Regions from separate parts of the Pelosinus sp. sgz500959 genome, predicted to be linked through region 4. Evidence: riboswitches for the same ligand, from Rfam matches in the RefSeq annotation. Region 4 holds a riboswitch; each other region holds the start of a gene.
What was found. Region 4 has a riboswitch for cyclic di-GMP ahead of ACAN52_RS15305 (methyl-accepting chemotaxis protein). Riboswitches for the same ligand answer to the same signal wherever they lie in the genome.
Positions count from the first base shown of each region.

Region 1: it holds a riboswitch for cyclic di-GMP, as region 4 does, so the genes downstream of both, ACAN52_RS14005 (nitrogen regulation protein NR(II)) here and ACAN52_RS15305 (methyl-accepting chemotaxis protein) in region 4, are expected to answer to the same signal.
Region 2: it holds a riboswitch for cyclic di-GMP, as region 4 does, so the genes downstream of both, ACAN52_RS09600 (methyl-accepting chemotaxis protein) here and ACAN52_RS15305 (methyl-accepting chemotaxis protein) in region 4, are expected to answer to the same signal.
Region 3: it holds a riboswitch for cyclic di-GMP, as region 4 does, so the genes downstream of both, ACAN52_RS08160 (response regulator) here and ACAN52_RS15305 (methyl-accepting chemotaxis protein) in region 4, are expected to answer to the same signal.

Region 1 covers NZ_JBGJZL010000008.1:142,255-145,901, reverse strand. The annotation lists gene ACAN52_RS14020 (FAD-dependent oxidoreductase) at 1-55, shown strand, start outside; gene ACAN52_RS14015 (hypothetical protein) at 68-1,036, shown strand; gene ACAN52_RS14010 (pseudouridine synthase) at 1,059-1,781, shown strand; cyclic di-GMP riboswitch class I at 1,954-2,042, shown strand; gene ACAN52_RS14005 (nitrogen regulation protein NR(II)) at 2,162-3,301, shown strand; gene ACAN52_RS14000 (NAD(P)/FAD-dependent oxidoreductase) at 3,441-3,647, shown strand, end outside.
Region 2 covers NZ_JBGJZL010000005.1:124,355-128,001, reverse strand. The annotation lists gene ACAN52_RS09600 (methyl-accepting chemotaxis protein) at 1-1,575, opposite strand, end outside; cyclic di-GMP riboswitch class I at 1,765-1,857, opposite strand; gene ACAN52_RS09595 (SDR family oxidoreductase) at 2,108-2,821, opposite strand; gene ACAN52_RS09590 (winged helix-turn-helix transcriptional regulator) at 3,187-3,543, opposite strand.
Region 3 covers NZ_JBGJZL010000004.1:231,269-234,915, reverse strand. The annotation lists gene ACAN52_RS08165 (chemotaxis protein CheA) at 1-1,240, opposite strand, end outside; gene ACAN52_RS08160 (response regulator) at 1,289-1,642, opposite strand; cyclic di-GMP riboswitch class I at 1,758-1,845, opposite strand; gene ACAN52_RS08155 (amidohydrolase) at 1,940-3,647, opposite strand, start outside.
Region 4 covers NZ_JBGJZL010000009.1:162,499-166,145, forward strand. The annotation lists gene ACAN52_RS15305 (methyl-accepting chemotaxis protein) at 1-1,649, opposite strand, end outside; cyclic di-GMP riboswitch class I at 1,910-1,995, opposite strand; gene ACAN52_RS15310 (GGDEF domain-containing protein) at 2,285-2,938, opposite strand; gene ACAN52_RS15315 (Na+/H+ antiporter NhaC family protein) at 3,306-3,647, shown strand, end outside.

The sequences.
Region 1 (3,647 bases), on a different contig from region 4:
AAAACGGGTATGCAATGCTGGACTAAATAATATTTATAATCGATGTTTGGTATAAGGAGGTATGATCATGAATAAAAATATCTCCCAATGTGTTGATATCAATTCAAAATATTGTCCGTGTTTATTAGCTGATACTAATCATTGTATTTTTTGCAGCCATCTTAAAGGGGAAGCAAATTGTAATTGTAATTGGTCAGGGATATGTATATTATATGAACAGCATTGGCAATATAAAATAGACAAATACAATGAAGAACCCAATAAAATTAGAATTGAAGAACAAGTTGAATTTAGAGTTAAAGAAGAAATTGGAAAAAATACAGTACTGCTTGAATTTGACGTCAGTACTGAATTGGCCGATGGGGTAAAGAAAATAGGATCTTTTTTATTTTTACGTTGCCCAAGTGATCCTTATTTTTTCAATTTCCCAGTCAATATAATGCAGGTAGAAGGAAATACTTTGCAGGTAGCTATTGAAACCATTGGTCCTAAATCAACCAGAATTTTAGCGGAAAATAATACAAAGCTTCTTGTACGTGGTCCTTATTATAATGGTGTTTTAGGAGGACCCTGGATTGACAATATGACCGATGGTAATATAATATTAGTAGCTGGTGGTATTGGGCAAGCACCCGCATTTCCTCTTGCCAAGAAACTGATGACCAATCACAACCAAGTGAGGGCTTTACTAGCACCTGGCAAAGTTGGAAAAGTTTTTATTGATAAACAATTACAAGAAGGCGGCGCTACGGTTTATACTGTGTCTTCCCTACGTGAATTTGGTATACCAATGCTGCGAGAATGGTTTGCGTTGAAACCTGATTTGATCGTGAGTTCTGGACCTGATGAACAGCATTATGGGCTTATTGCAGCTATGCAAGATGTGGGAGTCAATATACCAATGGCTGTTACCAATAATGCTACTATGTGTTGTGGTGAAGGTATTTGCGGTAGTTGCTTAAAAAAAACACGGGATAATATAAGTATTAGAATGTGCAAACAACAAACTGATTTCTTAACAATTATTGAAGATTAATTTAGTTTTAAAGGAGATTATAATGTTAGAACGTCTGCAGAAAATTATGAGTCAAGCTGGAGTTGCTTCTCGAAGAGAGTCTGAAAAAATAATACAACAAGGGCGCGTTACGGTAAATGGTAAGGTTGTCACTGAACTTGGTACAAAAGTGATGCCAGGAAACGATCGAATTATGGTCGATGGTAAGCGTATACAAGGCGAAAAACTGGTTTATGTCCTATTATATAAACCTAAAGCAGTACTTACGACTTTGACCGATCCTCAAGATCGTAAAACAGTCGCATCCTTGGTGAAGGATATTCCTGAGCGAATATATCCAGTAGGTCGATTGGATTATAATACAGAAGGATTATTATTACTAACGAATGATGGAGCATTAACACATTCTTTAATTCATCCGAGTAAGAAAATTGATAAAACCTATATTGCGAAGGTTGGTGGCAGACCAGCTCAAGAAAAAATCGATTTATTGCGGGTTGGTATTGAACTTGAAGATGGTATGACTGCACCGGCCATGATCGATGTAATTGATTATGATTCTGATAAAGATCTTACTAGCTTGAGAGTTACCATTCATGAGGGTAAAAATCGTCAGATTCGTCGCATGTTTGAGGCGATTGGCTCTGATGTAAAACAACTTAAGCGTATCAAGTTTGCTTTCTTAACTCTCGATGGTGTAAAACGTGGTGGATATCGCCATCTGCTTGCACGTGAAGTTGAAGAACTACATAGGCTTAACCAATAAATTTAAATATGTTTTTTAAAATACCTATTAGCTTTTGGGTCAAATGGCTGATAGGTATTTTTCCTTTATAAAAATTTATGTTTAAATACAGGACTAAAGTTGTATAAAATACTACTGTAGTCCTATATTTGAATAGACAAATTATTTGAATTTTGGTAGAATTATCATATAAAATAATAGTGGGCAAACTTTTCGAAAGAGAAGGACGCAAAGCTATGGATCTAAGGACACAACTGTGTTTATGATTGCCAAGCCGCCAGTTTAGTCGAGACTAAAATGTATTACCAGACTAAAAGTCTGGTTTTTTATGTTTTTAAACTCTAAGAGAAGCGAGATTTTGGAAAGTGCCACGGTTAACTTATTTGAGGAAGGGGCTGTCTATGCAACAATCACTCATCACATTGATTAAGAGTTTAAAGTTAACTGAAGAACAATTGGATAAATGTACTGATGAGCAAAACAAAAATGAATCTCAAATCGGTATTGGTCCAATCTATATTTTTGATAAAGAGTACAGAGTTCGCTATGTTAGTCATAGTGGTGCCAAAAAATTGGGATTAAAATCCTCTGATATCGAAGGCAGGCATTGGAGTGAAATCGGATTAGACGTAGAGTTTATCGAAAAATTAGAGCAGCAGATTGGCGAAGTGCTTAGTACAGGTAAGACATTTGAATGCGAAACATTTCAATTATCTAAAATACAGGGAAATAAGTATTTTCAATATACACTAAGTCCTTTATTCTTTGGGATAGGAGAAGATAGAATGGTTCTATCCCATATAAAAGATATTACAGAATATAAAACATCGGAGATCATTTTGACGAATCAAATTGAACAATTACGGCAAGCCATCAATAAAATCGATCTGATCGGCGAAATGGCGGCAGGAGTTGCTCATGAAATTCGTAATCCGATGACCGTGATTAAAGGTTATCTGCAAATTTTCAGTAAAAAAATTTCTGGAAATATGGAAGAACAACTCAATATCGTATTAAGTGAGCTTGATCGAGTTGAACAAATTATTTCTAATTTCCTGTCGGTGGCTAAAACTAAAGTACCGGTGCCAAAATGGCAGGATCTCAATAAAATTATCAGAGAGATTGCTCCTCTTATTTTTGCTGATGCGATTAATCAGGGGATTAATCTCAATGTAATTTTGGCTGATTCATTGCCTGATTTATTGCTAAACTCAACAGAAATTAAACAATTGATATTAAATCTTGCGAGAAATGGTATAGAGGCTATGGAGCAACATGGTACGTTAATTATTGAAACAAGTCAGAAAGAGGATAAGGTATATTTGCGTATTTCAGATTGTGGTTGTGGAATTTCGAAAGAATGGCAGGATAAAATGTTCACTCCTTTTTTGACAACAAAAGAAAATGGTACAGGGTTAGGTTTATCTGTTTGTAATGGTATTGTTAGACACCATAATGGGCTGATTACAGTGCAATCAACAGAAGGAGAAGGAACGACCTTTACAGTAGTATTCAATAAAATACAAGAAAAAACAGTGTAAAAACGCAAAAAATAAAGATAAAAAAATCGCATTTTAAAATTGCTAATGGGTGGTATAATAATAGATACTGCCCATTTTTACATTTGGTTTGACTAAATGGGATGGTATCTGAAAAAGTTTTATATGAAAAGGTGATTAAATGAAGAAAATTGTTATAATTGGTGGTGGCGCAGCTGGAATGATGGCAGCTGTCAGCGCAAGTCAACATGGTGCGAAGGTAACATTGCTAGAAAAAATGTCTGTTCTTGGTCGAAAGGTATCGATTACTGGTAAAGGTCGATGCAATATAACTAATATTGCAGATAAACAGACGATTATTAAAAATATTCCTGGAAATGGTTCTTTT
Region 2 (3,647 bases), on a different contig from region 4:
ACCAGCTGAAGTCGTATCTGCTACAGTTCTAATGGTTTCAACACTAGCCACCACAGATTGGGTACCTGTTGCTGTTTCGCCAATCGCAACAGTCATTTGTTCAATACCATCTTTTACAGTAGTTAAACGTTTTGCAATCACTTCAAAACCTTGTTGTGTATTCAGAGCTGATGTTGTACATTTTGCAACCTCAGTATTGGCTTTTTCTACAGCACTCACTGATACTGCAATTTCATTTCCCATATAATTAATAATTTCCGTAATTTCTTGGCTAGATTTTGCACTTTGTTCAGCAAGTTTTCGAACTTCCTCAGCTACAACAGCAAATCCGCGACCTGATTCTCCAGCACGCGCAGCTTCAATGGCCGCATTTAGGGCTAAAAGATTCGTTTGCCCTGCAAGATTACTAATGACATCAACAATCCCCTTAATCTCTTGAGACCCCTTAGAAAGTTTTTCTGTCACAGTTGTAATTTCAGTCATAGAATCTGTCACGTTCTCATTTTGCTCTACAACAGCTCGCAACATAGACATCCCTTCTTCTACATTGGCTACTGCATTTTGTGTCGTATTGTTTACTTCATTTGCATGGGCATTAATTTCTTCTGTACCTGCCGATATTTCTTCAACAGTTGCAGAAATAGTAGCAATGCTATCAGTATTTTTTAAAGCTCCAGCAGAAATTTCTTCTGCGCTTCTCGCAACGACCTCCACTGTCTGCAAATGTCCTTCTACGGTTATACTGAGCTCTTCACTAGATGCCGCCAAGGTTTGAGAATTGAGATGAAGTTGGGCAACAATCTCTTTAAGAGATTGGCGCATTGAATTTAAGATTCGACCCATATCACCAATTTCATCATTGCGGCGAATCTTGATATCTTGCTCTGTAAGATCAAGCTGTCCGATCGTCCTGATTGATTTACTCAAATGGTTGAAACGCATGGCAAGATTGCGGCTATACCAAATAACTAATATGCCTACTAATATAAAAATAAAGATACTGAGAATAATTATATTTTTACTGCTGCTTTCCGCATGATTGATCATTATAGTGCTTTTTTCGGTCAGCGATTTTTTTTGTAATTCGGATAACTTCTCAAACTGGTCTTCAATCTCTTTAGTATGTTGGCGACCTTCCGTAGTCAAGTTAGTTAAGTTTGGATCATTATTTTTTTTCGCAGTTATCATTTTTTCACAAATGTTTTGATAATCGTTTAGTAATTTGCCAAGTTTAGCTCCTTCGATAATGATTTCCTGATCTTTGGTTTTCTCATTAAACTTTTTCACTGCGTCTATGCTTTTCTTCATATCTTCTCGATACCCTTCTTCATAGACTAATCCGTCAGCATAAAGTAAAAAACCACGTAAATTAAGAAGAGATCTAACATAGTCCGTATGAGCCTCTTTAATCGATATAGTTCTCGTTGCAGTATGAGTAATTAATGTATTTGATTCATTACTTAATGAAAGATAGTTGTAAATGGTATAACCTAAAACTGACAGCAATAGCATGACAGCTATTGCAAACATACTTGTTAATTGCAACATAATAGGTAGTCTTTTTTTATTATTCATATTCCCACACTCCTACTTTAAAATAATTAATGTCTAAAAAATTCATTCTTCGATCCGCAGACTTTCCTTCAAGTCCATAATACGGTCTTATTTTGTCTCCCCCATAGTGAGTGACAACATTAGAGATTCTACAGTATTACCTCCTCTTTAATGAAAAAAAGCTGCTAGGCCTCATCATGTAAAATTACAAAATGCAACCTGGCAGTCATCAATTAAAAAATTAAAATTGTTAGACCCATGGCTTTGCGTCCCCAACTTTCGAAAGGTTTGCTCATAGAACTTATTAATCTAATTTATACTATTCGACATAATAAGGCAAATACCTCTATTATTTCATTTATTTTACCATAACTTAACATCTATCACTCATTACTTTAGAGCCCATATGAACTTTTCTAAGAACAGTACAGCATTCTTAAAACCACCTTAGGAAGACATACAAAAATAAGAGAATGATCACTAACTCTTAGGCAGACATATCATTCCAAGAGTCAGTGACAATCCTCTTTTTTTACGACTTACTTACTATTTCTTAGATCAGTGTATGACCACCATCCACATGTAATACAGTACCACTCACAAAATCGTTACTCAATAAATAAACAATCCCTTTTGCAACATCATCGGCCTTACCGACTCTTTTTACCGGGAGCTTACCTGCTATATCCATATAAAAACTATTGCGCTTTTCTTCTGGCATTTTACTTCGGGAAGGAGTGTCAATAATGCCTGGTGAAATTACATTGACTCTAATGGGGGCCAATTCTAAGGCAAGTGTCCTTCCAAGAGCGCTTACCGCTGCATTAATTGCACTGAGAGTCGCCGATCCAACCATCGCTTTATAAGCCACAACACCGGAAAATAATGTGATCGATCCGCTAGGCACAATCGCTGCAGCACCATATTTTGCCGCATAATACTGTCCCCAAAATTTATTTTCAAACATCTTCTGATCCATTGCGGTATCGGATAAAAGAAAAGATCCACCGGATGTTTCAGCAGCTGTAATTACTAAATGATCAATGGTACCGACAGCTGTAAAAAAGTTTTTTACTTGTTCTTCATCAGTAATGTCCAGTATATATGATTTTACGTTGCCTCCAAGTTCAATTTTAGCCTTTTCAAGTTTTTCCGAGGAACGACTCGCTATAACGACTTCTGCTTTTTGATCTAAAATAAGTTCAGCTGCTGCCAATCCAATCCCAGAACTCCCACCAATGATGACCACACGTTTATTTTTCAACATTTTAAATCCTCCTCTATTTCCCTTACGGGTTGTTGAGATCATTCTAATTCTATAACTTCATTTTGTAAAGTAGTGTATTATTATTCATATAGTTTCCTCAAAGGAAGTTATTTGTTTTTAAAGGAATTTCAGCCCATTAAAAATTGATAGAATCGATATATCCCATTCTACTATCAATGAATTGACTCCTTGTAAAGCTATGGATTTAAAAAAAGACTTGGCTTGTGCCAAGTCCTCAGATGCAGGTAGAAGTCTTAGTCGTTCTTACTTGGAATCAAGAAAGTCTTATACTCTCTAATTCCGCAAAAAATAGCTGCAGTATATGCTGCAGCTACTTGGATCATGAGTTTATTTTATTGTTAAACTTACAAAGTCAGGCCAAAACGTTTCATCTCGACTAAAATTCCTTGCAGTTTTTTTCCTTTTTCGGTTAAAGAATATTCGACTCTTGGCGGTACTTCCGGGTATACCTTCCTCGTAAGTATATTGTGCTCCTCTAGACCGCGTAAGCGCAGGGAAAGTGTCTTGGGACTAATTCCTGACATGGATTTTTGTAAATCGCTAAATCTCATAACACCCTCAAGCATCAAATCTCTAAGAATCAAAAACGTCCACTTTGTCCCAATGATCTCTAATGTTTTGGCTATCGGACAAGGTTCTCCAGGTACTCCTTTGCTCAAAACAACAATTTCTCTATCTTCCATATTAATTACACCCCGCATTTTTCTCTTATCACCTCAATAATATCACAAAACTTCCCATTGGGAAATTATAAAAATAAGATCACTATCCTAAAATGATGACCTTTTTTTCTCTCTGAAACTTA
Region 3 (3,647 bases), on a different contig from region 4:
TACGAATTAAATGCATTAATGGATCTGATATACTTTCAATGATATTTTTATCTACCTCTGTTTGTTCCCCTATAATCTCTAATTCTGCTTGTTTATCGAGTTTTCTTACCATATCTCTAACGATTCGATTCATTTTATGGAAGGTTGCAGATAAAGGGATCATACGAATAGACATGACCGTATCCTGAAGTTCATTCGTAATTTTTCTTAATTGCCGTACGGACTTGTAGAATTTATCCAGTTTTAACCCTTTTAGTTGTGGATTTTGAGTTACCATAGCCTCTGCAATCACAAGCTCGCCGACTAAATCCATGAGTAAGTCCATTTTCGCTACATTGACACTAATAAAACTCTGCGTTCCTTCTGCCTGTCGCTCCACTTCTTTAACAACAGGATTGGCGGATTCATCGAGAATTAAATCATCTAAAATAATTGTTCTTTTTTCTTTTACTTCTTTGTGTCTTGTATCCTCAGCTATATTTATACTGAAGTCTTTTAAGAACATTGTCTTATTAAAAATTTCTTCCACTATTTCCAAATCATTTTGACTTGTAAATGCGATTTTGAAACCTTCTTTTTGAATGGTTTCTGATGTATCATCATTTTCAAAAACATCACTTGGTGAGTGCACAATATTCTCAGCAAACTCACTGAGTTCATGAACCAAAGTAAATGCTCTTATATTTTCCATTCCGCAGTCTTCATCAAAATAGACGATGGCTTCATACTTGATTTGCCCTTCATACTCAGCTTGCTCCAGCGCATCAATCGAAAGTTGAAGCTCACCTTCAGTACTAGCCATTTGAGAAGAGGTATCATTCACATTCAAGTCATTTTCTTTTAAAGATGATAAAAATTCTTTATTTTTTCTACTGACATTAGCAGAATTACCTGTTGGCTCGCCTCCATTTTCTATTTTTATCACTTCATCTTTGATAAAATCCACGGCATTCAAAACTAGGTCAGTCAACTCTGAATAATCCACCTTCAGAGGCTTTTCTTCACGAAGATAATAAAAAACATCTTCCAAAGAATGAGCTAAGGAAGAAATATCATTGAACATCATCATCGCTGCCGAGCCTTTTATTGTATGCATAATTCTAAATACTTCATTGATAGCGACTTCTATACCCCCAGATTTTTCACTATCTAAAATAAGGCGCTCGAGTTGTTCTAGCATCTGATTGGTTTCAAATACAAAAAGGTCAAGCATCGGGGCTTTGCTGTCACCATTGATCAATTCAATCACCCTCACATAAAAAATACTACAATGCTAGAAGTACTGTACTTAGTTAAACTTGCTAAGTCCTCGAATGACTTGCTCTTCAACAAATGGCTTTACGATAAATCCATTGGCACCAGAGATAATTGCTTCTTTCACCGTAGATTCTTGACCTAAAGCCGATATCATAACCACTTTTGCATTAGGGTCCATCCGTTTTATCGCTTTTAAAGCCGTTATGCCATCCATCTGTGGCATTGTTATATCCATTGTAACCAAATTAGGCTTAAGTTCATTATATTTGAGAATTGCTTCCGAACCATTTGCAGCTTCCCCCACGACTTGATAACCATTATTCTCCAACATGTTTTTTAGCGTTAATCGAATAAAGAGAGCATCATCAACAATAAGTACTTTCATATTTCCATCCTTTCATAAACAAGTGTAATAAACTTGCAATGGATCAGTAGAATCATAGAAAAACGCAAAAAAAGGTCAGGATTTGCCTGACCTCGAACATGGTAGTATAAGCTAGCATGGCGGCCTGGCAGTCTTGGTCGCCCAGCGACTGTAGACCCATAGCTTTGCGTCCCTATTTTTCAATAGGTTTGCCAATTCTGTTAATTTTTGTCGATCTATGTATTATTTGATATTATTATATTATTTTCCCATACATACGTCAATATTTTTCAGGACTTAAGTTATAATGATCGGGACTTAAGTCTCATACACAAGTTTACCATCAAAAAAGGTCATCACAACCTTTACCTTATCAATATCAACGGGATTAATCGTGAATAAATTTTGATCAAGCACTACAAGATCAGCTAATTTACCAATTTCAATCGATCCTATCTCATTTTCCATAAACATCATAAATGCACCATTTATGGTAAAACTCTTAATCATTTGTGAGACACTAGCACGTTCTTGCTTATTTAAAAGATAACGTTCATCATCCATATGACTAATATCCTCAACCCCATGAAGTACTCCATTATCAATATTACGTGTCACGCCAACATCAATCGCCAAAAGAGGATTGGGGACAGCAGTTGCAGGATAATCTGAGGAAGATGCTACGGTTATGCCATTTGCAAAGAAAGTCCCTAAAGGAAATTCTTTTTCTGCACGTTCACCCAAAAATTTGGAATCTACAGTATGCCACCATTGAGGGCCTTTGAATTGCCAATAAGGTTGAACACTAGCAATTACATTCAACTCTTTAAAACGCAGTATATCTTTTTCATCAACAAGTTGCAAGTGGGTAATGGTATTACGATGATCATCGGTCAAACCTTTGCGATGAACAGCTTCTAAGGCATTCAATACATGTTGAGTCGATGCATCTCCTGTCGAATGTACATGAATTGAAAGGCCGCACTCATTCACGCGGCAAAAGGCTTGTTTTAACTCTTCCATATCCCATAAAAACTCACCGTAATAATTAGCTCCTCTGCCAGTTGCAATCGTATAGGGTTCCAATAAACAACTTGTCCCCCCTTCAATCACACCATCTGTAAAAAATTTGGCTGATATGACTTTCAAATATGAACTATGATATCGGGATCGCATTTGATTAATCATCTCAAGTTGAGTCTCAAAATCATCCTTTGTATGAATCGTCATAGCTCCGCGAATCCGAAGAGCTAACTGCTGCTCTTTTTCCATCTCACTACAAGCTTTCATTATTTTTTCAAAAGGTAAACTTGCCATACAAAGAATACTGGTAATACCAAAGCTATGCATTTTCTTTTGAAAGGCATCCATAGCAGTCATATATTGATCTAAACTATATTCCGGTAAAGCAATTAACCACATAGCCCATTCCTTTAACGTCCCCCACAATTCGCCGGTTTCCAGATTTTTTTCAATAATTCCACCTTGGGGAACCTGCGTCTCTGAAGTTATACCATTGACTTCGAGAGCTTTAGAGTTAACCCATAGCGTATGACCATCATTAGCGCGTAAGACGATAGGAATATCCTTTGACACGGCATCAAGGTGCTCTTTTCTCGGACCTTTATTTAGTTCATCCCCTGTCAATATCCCCCATGACCACCCACGACCATATACAGCTTTCATATCTGGGTGTTGAAGGATAAAATCTTTTACAGCCTCAACATACCCTTCGACACTATTCATATTAAATAATTGAACTTCATGAAGAGTGAGTAAAGATAATCCTGGTGGATGGATATGGCTATCGATCATACCTGGTATAACCATCTTTCCAAACAAATCAATCTCTTTAGTATCTTTGCCTATATATTGTTGTACCTCACGATTGCTACCAACAAATATAATTTTATTTTCCTTAATCGCTAGTGCTTCGCAGATCTGATCATTTTCATCTGCAGTATACACGATGCCATTTGTGAGCACTCGATCAGCAAATTCATGAATCTGATTGCCACTCTGAAAT
Region 4 (3,647 bases):
TTTGTTCCTTCATTCATAACCATGACAGCCTTATCAGTATCGCCCTGAATCTCTCCGATCAATGTTGCAATTTCTTTTGCCGCTCCGCTAGACTGTTCCGCAAGTTTCCTAACCTCTTCTGCAACCACAGCAAAACCTCGCCCTTGTTCTCCAGCGCGAGCTGCTTCAATGGCAGCGTTTAAAGCTAATAAATTTGTTTGACCTGCTATGCCAGAAATGGTATCAACGATTTGCCCAATTTCCTTTGAGCGTTCACCAAGTTTAGCCACTACCATCGCCGAATTATTCACTGACGTTTCAATGTTGGCCATCTGGCTAGTAACCTTTTGAACGGCTTTGCCACCTTCGAGAGCAGCACTTGATGTTTTTTCGGCTGTAGCAGAAACACTACCCGTATTTGCTGCAATTTGTTGAAGACCTGCCGACATTTGCTCAACAATGTTCATTGTGGTGTCTACAGCCTGCATTTGATTCCCAGTGCCGTTAGCTACATCTGCAATTGCCGTTGACACTTGATCTGCAGCCTGGGCCAATTGCTCTGTATTTGCTGTTAATTCTTCAGAAGAAGCCGACACCATTTCGCTAGCCTCTTGGACTTTTACAATCATTTTTCTAAAATTCTCTATAGCACTAGACACAGCTCGCGCCAATATGCCGATTTCGTCATTAGATGAATGGCTAATACTCACAGACAGATCACCATCACCAATCTTCGCAACTTCCTTAGAAATCTCTTCAATCGGACGTAAGAGTCTCATCAGGAATATCCATGCCACAAATCCAACAATAAGAAGAGTAATCAAAAGAGAAATCGTCATTGAAATTAAACTTGCATAAAAATCGCTTTTAATCTCACTCTTTGGTAAGCTAACAAGAACGAGCCAATCTGTATTTTTAACAGGCACGGCGAGAACCAAAGACTCTCTCCCTGCTAAATCTTGGTATGAAGTAAGATGCCCTGGATCATTTATTACAGTCTGTAAGGTGTTTTCAGGAATCTTTTTCTGTTCTTTTAGTAAGTCACTATTTGTATGGGCTAATAGTGATCCATCTCGAGCAACAATGGCAATTACTCCAGTTTGCCCTACTTTGATTTGGGCCAAAAAGTTTTGAAGTGTTGCTAGGTCGACGGACTGAGCAATCATTCCCACCATTTTCCCATCGCCCCCCTTAACAGGTTGGGTAACAACGACGGAAGGGACTCCTGTCGCCCTGTTAATCAAGACATCACTAATGTGTGATTTTTGATCATTCATTGTATCTTTAAAGAATTTGCGATCGGCTAAACTAGCTCCTATTGCTTTCACTTCATACGGAGTGGTCGCAATACGAGTTCCCGCTGAATTAATAAAAACGAGATGATCAGCTCCCCAAGTCGCAGCAAAATATGTATCGATCTTCCCTTGTATACGAGAAGCATCCCCTGATTTTAAGTCAGGGTCTTCAGCATAAAATTTCCCACTTCTATTAAATGAAGAAAATAATTCACTCACCTCACCAGCAAGCTCAAGAGCTTGACCATTCATATCTATTTGTGTACCATCTAATGTTTTTCCATAAAGAACATACATACCTGATGCACCGACGACAAGACCTGTTACGAGAAGAGAGATTAATAACAATGTAATTGTTTTTGTTTTAATCGACATATTTTTTCTCCTTTATTTTCAAGAATAAACATTAATTTGTTTATAATTGATCTACACTTTTATAATAACTTCAAAGTTGCTCTGCAGGGAAGATAATTCGACAATTATTTACAAAAAAATAACATTTTTAGGCATTCCTTAATACCATAACATCTCTTTATGTTCCTCGTCCACTCTTCCCAGTTTTCCGTCACAACTTTAAATCTTATTTTAAAAAACAATAAAACCTAGACGGATGCCTAGGTTTCAATACCTCTTTCAAGGGTAACCTGGCAATCATAGACTGATAGTCCTTAGATCCATAGCTTTGCGTCCCTACTTTTCAGTAAGTTTGCCAAATATTTTTTTAGTCAATAAACATAGTTAAAATTTACATTTTTTACCAATAAAAAATTTAAGCAGAAAGGCTGTGAAGCAGATATTACTTCACAGCCTTTAGTTTTTCTAATCAGCTTGTTTATAAGGTTATCCCATTATTATTACTTTGTCAACACTTTTATTGATAATGACTATCATTGAGAATATTGTAAATATTAAGTCAATTTTTTAAAAGGATATCAATAACAATTAGCTATTGATCACATTGAAATTGTTAAGTAATAAGTTGTCCTTCGCACTGCTTTCTGTTATGAAAATTATCGTAAGCAATGATCTGTTTTCCTCTTTTTAAGTACATACATATTACGATCGGCGATGTTTATTAACTCATCGATTCTTTGTGCGTCCTGAGGATAGGTCGCAAATCCACTTGAAACAGTAATACTCATTTTTAAACTTCCAGATAGTTCTTTTAATTTTTCTTCAAAGCGATGAACAATTACCTTAATATCATTTTCATCGGCATATGGCGCAATAATTAAAAACTCATCGCCCCCCCAGCGAGCAACCATATCACTTTTCCTGATATGAGTTAACAGCAATGTTGAAAGCTCTTGTAATACGAAATCTCCTTTTACATGTCCATGTGCATCATTGATGGTCTTAAAGTTGTCGCAATCTAAAAGAGCCACACTTAATTTCTCATTGTTTTTCTTCACCTTCGCCAAAAGAGTCGGGAAAATAGTGTTAATAAACCTTCGATTATAACAACCTGTTAGACTATCTTTTTCCGAAAAAAATTTAACTTTATCATATTGGCCACCAGCTTTAAAAGCGATAAATAAAAAAATAACTCCAATGATCGGTGGAGCAGTCAGTGGATAACCCACATAAACATAGGCATATAGTCTCATAACTGTAATAGCCGTTAAAACAATGAGACAAGCAGCGATTCTTCCTGTATATTGCATATCGTCACCCTTCTATCCCAATATATACAATTCTAGAAAATACAGCATTAGTACATTTAATTAATCATTTGTAATTATTAAATCATTAATTAAATTCGTGAATAATGATTATTTACCTTTAATTTTCTTAATTTTTTTCGACTTACTAATTTACTATAAATTAAAGATATTACATTTTATGGTCTTATAAAGAAAACTTGACTTCAGTCCCCAGCCCAGACCAAAGTCTTAGTTACCCTTACTTCTAATCGAGAAAGTGTTATACTTTCTTTTGATTACGTAAAAAAACATGCCCTTTGCTTCTGTTATAATAATCATAGAGCGTATCGCAAAAAAATGATGAATTAACTACGAAAGAGGTGTTTTTTTGGAAACAATCCTAGTCTTTATTCTTTTCTTTGTTTCTCTGCTTATTAGCATTTACAACGAAGTATCAATACTCGTCCCTCTTCTGTTAGGACTTATTGGCTTTACTTTTGTATCCTTACGCAAAGGTTATAGGCTAAGTAGTTTATGTAAGATGATACTAAAAGGCTCACAAAAAGCCCTGATTGTCATTAAAATTTTTGTACTGATCGGCGCAATTACTGCGGTTTGGAGAGCTTGTGGCACAATTGCCTTTATCGTCTATTATGGAACAGCCTTCATGAGTGCAAAGTATTTCATACTGTTTGCATTTTTGTTATGCTGCATCGTATCTTTCTTGCTT